DNA from 2 places in the Hathewaya limosa genome. Region 2 is predicted to be linked to the other one. Evidence: a T-box and tRNA genes for the amino acid it is inferred to sense, from the RefSeq annotation. Region 2 holds a T-box; the other holds one or more tRNA genes.
What was found. A T-box is a leader RNA that pairs with one kind of tRNA and senses whether it is charged. The one in region 2 lies ahead of serS (serine--tRNA ligase), so its partner is inferred to be a tRNA-Ser.
Positions count from the first base shown of each region.

Region 1: it has a tRNA-Ser gene. The T-box ahead of serS (serine--tRNA ligase) is inferred to sense a tRNA for this amino acid. The anticodon was not compared.

Region 1 is NZ_JAUSWN010000040.1:2,685-5,902, forward strand. It holds gene dnaX (DNA polymerase III subunit gamma/tau) at 1-1,108, opposite strand, end outside; RNA gene ffs (signal recognition particle sRNA large type) at 1,261-1,526, opposite strand; tRNA gene QOZ93_RS13660 (tRNA-Ser) at 1,530-1,619, opposite strand; gene QOZ93_RS13665 (GNAT family N-acetyltransferase) at 1,997-2,461, opposite strand; gene QOZ93_RS13670 (M3 family oligoendopeptidase) at 3,091-3,218, opposite strand, start outside.
Region 2 is NZ_JAUSWN010000044.1:1,434-4,651, forward strand. It holds tRNA gene QOZ93_RS13810 (tRNA-Ser) at 322-412, opposite strand; tRNA gene QOZ93_RS13815 (tRNA-Ser) at 436-526, opposite strand; gene serS (serine--tRNA ligase) at 684-1,961, opposite strand; T-box leader at 2,038-2,245, opposite strand; gene QOZ93_RS13825 (DUF1667 domain-containing protein) at 2,312-2,680, opposite strand; gene QOZ93_RS13830 (NAD(P)/FAD-dependent oxidoreductase) at 2,696-3,218, opposite strand, start outside.

The sequences.
Region 1 (3,218 bases), on a different contig from region 2:
TGACCTCTTTTGATGTATCATATTCTACTTTTATAATTTTTATTATTGCAAGTTCTAAAAATATTCTACTTTGTTTACTCCACTTGCATTGTTCCTCAGTTTCTTGAAGAATTCTTATATACCTCATAATCTCTTCAACTCTAAGTTTAGAACCTTGTTCTTTTAAAATTTGTATATTTTCTGTAGACATATCTAGAACATCTTCAGCTTTATCTGTTATTTTTGCCATCATAAGATTTCTCATATGAAGTATCATATCTTTTATAAATACATATATATCTTTACCACTTAAAACTATATCATCTAATATTTTTATAGATTCATCTATATTCTTTTCTATTATATTATCAACAAGTTTTATAAGATTGTCATTAGTTACTAATCCTAAAATATCTACTACACTATCATAATCTATTTTATTGTTATTCATAGATATTACTTGATCTAGTAGACTTAGGGCATCCCTCATAGCTCCATCACACATTCTAGATATTAACTTCAAGCTACTATCATCGGCCAATATACCTATTTCATTTACAATATCCCTTAACCTTCCAAAAATATCTTCACTTTTTATTCTTTTGAAATCAAAACGTTGACATCTTGAAAGAATAGTTATAGGAAGCTTTTGTGGATCCGTTGTTGCTAATATAAATACCACATTAGATGGAGGTTCTTCTAACGTTTTAAGAAATGCATTAACAGCACCTATTGATAACATATGTACCTCGTCGATAATATAAACTTTATACTTTGCCTCTCTAGGAGGATATTGTACATCTTCTATAATATCTCTTATATTATCAACACTATTATGTGAAGCTGCATCTAATTCTGTTACATCCATGGCAGTACCTAAATTAATGTTTTTACACATTTCACACGCATTACATGGCTCCCCATCTTGTGGATTAAGGCAATTTATAGCTTTGGCTAAAATTTTAGCAGTAGAAGTCTTACCTGTTCCTCTAGTACCACAAAGTAAGTAAGCATGTGCTATTCTACTATTCCTTATTTGATTTTTTAATGTAATAGTTACATGATGTTGACCAACTACATCTTCAAATCGTTTAGGTCTCCATTCTCTATATAAAGCAGTATAAGCCAAAAAATTCACCTCTTTTTCAGCATAATTGAATATTTAAAATATATAACAACTATCTATATTATATCCTATTTAAGGAATTTATGATAAGTTTTATTTTTCTTTTTATAAAAATAGCTCGACTAAAAGTCGAGCTCTAAATTCAAATATTAAAGTCGTACACCTTGTGTCGACTTATAGTTTATAAGCGTTACTCATACAGTTAACTCAAACCAGATTGATCCACGGCACACAGAGGGGTTCGCTTATCGCTGCTTCCTTCCAGACCTGACGAGGTTCACGAATCTCTGTTGCGTGGGACCCAGTTCTCAACGCCACTTATATAAGCCAGACCAAACAAACTATAGCCTAAACAAGGAATTCACTCCTGCTATAGCGGATTGCAGGTTATAGGGCACCGCTAACTCCCCAGCTAGTACGACCTTGGCGGAGAGAGTGGGATTTGAACCCACGGTAGAGTTTCCCCTACACACGCGTTCCAGGCGTGCTCCTTCAACCACTCAGACATCTCTCCATATTCTATGTTATACTAGTAACATTAATGGCATCCGCATATTCTGCCTTTACCATTATCATATATATACTTACGATATATACTACTTAATTTAATTTTGTTTCCCTCATATTCTAACATAGGCTAATATACCTGTCAAATAAATCTTACGATAATAAAAAATAAGCATAATCCTGCTCTGTGCCCTTTATTTACTGGTATACATATTTTTTAGTTGTAAAATTTATTTCATGATTTTTTAAATTAAATTTAGGATGTTATTTTAATATTTTCCTATTTTAACAACTCTCCTATTTACTTGTTTACTATAGAATATTTCTCCTTAATACATATAATAAGGAAGAAAACAATATTAATTACCTTTTGTTTTAATCTTTTTAAACTTCATTCCAACTCTTTTGCATTTCTATAAATCCTGTTTCTTCCCCATTAACCTTCCATACAAATTCATACGTTATTTTAAAACCTAGCTTTTTATAAATCTTTATTGCCCTATTATTAAATTCAGCAACAAATATCCATATATTGTTAAACTTAAATTTTTCTCTTCCAAAATTTAATGCCTCATTTACTATATCCGTACCCATACCCTTACCTGTTAATTTTGGCTTCATTTGAATACCAAATAAAATTTTATCTTTATCAAAATTAAAACAACAATTTGCAATTAACTCATTTTCCTTATATATCATAAAGGCATTTTCATCTTTATGTATATTTAATGCCCATTCTTGCTTAGTCTTTGTCTTGTCATTATCATAGAAAGAATATATTCCATCATATTTCCAAGTTGAAATCTCCTTAGAATCATTTTCTGTTGGTTTTCGAAATTCAAGCATCATTTTACTTCCCCCTCGTAAAATATAAATCTCTTTTAATTTTTATAGTAATACGTTTCATTCCCCTTTATTATATTCTATTATATATTTGTAATAATTCAACATACAATTTAGTTAAAATATACTTTCTTATTATAGTTAAAACAATATTGTTTTAACTATAAATATACCTACGATGGAAAGTTTCTAACTACCATATGCTATAAATTTTACTTTCTTATAAAACATTATCTTAGTAACAATTTTTTAGCCATAAAACATTTTTTCATGTTACATATTATATGTATACCTTACAATATAAAAACTATAATTTTTATATAAAGTAAAAGACATCGGAGGGGTACCGATGTCTTTTGGGTAAAGGGGATTGTGGAAATTTTAAAAGCGTATAGCTTTTAAAATTGGAGGATAACATTACAAAACTTTCAATATTTATTGAATAATTAAATTCTACATCATTCTCCATTGATTTTCAACGATTTTAAATTAAGTTTTTATTAACATTAAATTTTTCAATTAATATTTTCGTAACATTTGTCAAACAATCGAAATATCCTCGTTCCCCAATATTATAAAAACCTAGTGTTTACAAGACAATACTAAAAAATTAGCTTTTTTACATTTAATTAAAATTATAAACTAGTATCATCTGCCTTGTTTAACCATTCTTCTACATCATTAATAATTGACTTTATGCAATTATTATCAAATGGAGATACTAAATTTGCAATTTTAACTAAATTCAAGAAGGATTCACTTC
Region 2 (3,218 bases):
TTTATGTCAATATATTTTTTTAAAAAAATCGAAATTTATATAAATAATGATAAAAAACTCCTTTTATAAATAATATACTAAAAATTGTAGAAAAATAATTACATAAAACTTTCACCTAAATAGGTTTTATTCATGAAAACTATTAAATATATTATAGATATTATAGATATTAAAAAGATAAATTAGTATGCTTATAAAAATATAAAAAGTACAAAAATATCTCATCTTTGTACTTTCTATATATTAAGTATTTTTTATTTTATGAGGTTTAAATTTATTACTAATTCAAAATAAAAGACATCTAGTAAACTAGATGTCTTATGGCGGAGAAACCGGGATTTGAACCCGGGCGCCAGTTACCCGACCTACGCCCTTAGCAGGGGCGCCTCTTCAGCCACTTGAGTATTTCTCCAAACTGAAGTTAATTATAACTTATGGCGGAGAGATAGGGATTCGAACCCTAGGTACGCTTCCACGCACGCCGGTTTTCAAGACCGGTGCCTTAAACCAACTCGACCATCTCTCCATATTTATATTAAGTGTCTCACGACAAGATTTATTATATCAATCACAGTTAAATATGTCAACACTTTTATAAAAAATTTTGCAAAATAATACTCGCTTATTAAGTAAAAATGAACATTGTTTATATACAACATTCATTTTTACTATCTTATATATATTTATTTCAATACTTCTCTACCCATATAACCTCTTAAAGCTTCTGGAATTTCAACAGTTCCATCTTCATTTTGATAGTTTTCTAATATGGCTGCTACAGTTCTGCCTACAGCTAATCCTGAACCATTTAATGTATGAACATATTGAGGTTTTGATTTTGCATCTTCTTTATATCTGATATTAGCACGTCTTGCTTGATAATCTTCAAAATTACTACAGCTTGAAATCTCAACATATCTATTATAACTTGGCATCCAAACTTCTATGTCATATTTATAAGCAGCAGTAAATCCTAAATCGCCTTTACATATTCTAACTACCCTATAAGGTATTCCTAAACCTTGTAAAATTGATTCTGCATCAGCTGTTAATTTCTCTAACTCTTCATATGAATCTTCCGGTTTAACAAACTTAACAAGCTCAACTTTATTAAATTGATGTTGTCTTATTAGACCTCTAGTATCTCTTCCTGCTGATCCAGCTTCAGATCTAAAACAAGCACTATATGCCGCATATTTTACAGGTAACTGACTTCCTAATAAAACTTCATCTCTATGAAGATTTGTAATTGGAACTTCAGCTGTTGGAATTAAGAAATAATCATCCTCTGCAATTTTAAAAGCATCTTCCTCAAATTTAGGTAGTTGTCCTGTACCTGTCATACTTGTTCTATTTACCATATATGGAGGTAAAGCTTCTGTATATCCATTTTTCTCAGTATGCGTATCTAAGAAATAATTTATTAAAGATCTTTCTAATCTAGCCCCTAATCCTTTATATACTGTAAATCTTGAACCTGTAATTTTACCAGCTCTTTCAAAGTCTAAAATATCAAGACCTGTTCCTATATCCCAATGAGCTTTAAGTTCGAAATCAAATTTTCTTGGCTCTCCCCATTTTCTGATTTCTACATTATCTTCATCACTCTTACCTTCTGGTACTTGTGGATTTGGTACATTTGGTATTCTTAATAATAAATACTCTATCTTAGAATCTATATCATTAAGCTCTACATCAAATTGCTTAATTTTATCAGCAAGTTCTTTCATCTCATTTAAAAGCTCTGTAGCATCTTCTCCTGCTTTTTTTAATTTAGGAACCTCTGCTGACTTCTTATTTCTTTCATTTTTCATTTCTTCAACCTTGACTAAAATATCTCTTCTTTTTTTATCAAGGTCTAACACTTCATCTATTTGAGAAACATCAAAAGATTCTCCTCTATTTTGCATAAGCTTTTTAATTTCTTCAGTGTTAGTTCTAAGTCTTTTAATATCTAACATTTTTATTCCTCCTATAGTTTATATATCTATAAAATTTATATTAATCTTAAATAAAAAAGGAGCCTTATTTCCCTATAAAAGGGACGAAAGACTCCGCGTTGCCACCCTAATTGATCAAAACTCAAATATTAAAATTTTAATCCTCTTAATTAATAACGGTTATTTCCGTACTGTTCATCACAGTCCCTCAGAGGTGGATTCACTAAATCTTAGGCATCAGTTTGCACCAACCACCGACTCTCTTTAACCTTTAAAATAGCTACTATTCTCTTCAACGGTTTACATGTACTTTATTTCGTTATGAATAATTTTACAACTTTAATTGTCTAAAGTCAATATACTGTATTATATTAACCTCTATTTACATTCCTTGTACATATAATATCTACACCTGTATTAAGTATATTCTTACATATAACATCTCCAATTTTAAGAGGTGGTCCAACTCTTAATCTACTTAATGCTTTAGAAATTTCTATCCATATATCCTTATGAACAGCTTTATTGGTCTTTATTGATACAACATTAGATTCCTTGGATCCTTTAACTCGAACTACTGTAGTAAAAATGCCTTTATTATATTCATTAATATTATCATCTTCCTCTACAGCAACTTCATCATTATATATATTTTTGGTATCAATAGTATTATTTATAGTTATTCCCTCATTATATTTTAAATATTCCTTAGGAATAACATCTATTAGATCTATCTCCATCACAACTACTCACCCCTACATAGTATCAAACTCTTTTATTCTATTTAATAGTATTATAGAGTTTTTAGAATCCTTAACTATTTCCGTTAAAGGTTTATTTGTTTCTCTTGCTAATATAAATAGAATTTTATTCATACATTGAGCCCCTTGACACTTTCCAACGGCTGCTCCTGTTCTTCTTTTGATACCTTCTAAGGTTCTAGCACCTAAAGGTCTCCTTATAGCATCTATAATTTCACCTTCCGTTACCTTTTCACAAAAGCATATTATCTTTCCATAGCTTGGATTCAGTTTTATGATTTCATTTCTTTCTTCATTGGTTAAATCTCTAAATCTATAATATTCTCTTCTTCTATCTATAAAATCTTTCTTTTTTCTACATTTAATTTTATTTATTACGGTCTCAGAAATTATTTTTGCAATTGCAGGTGCCATAGTTACTATAGCATAATGTTTATTTGAAACCTTTATATATCCAATATCAATACCACTATCATCTATAAAAAAGGGTCTATCATAATACTTATTATTATAAAAA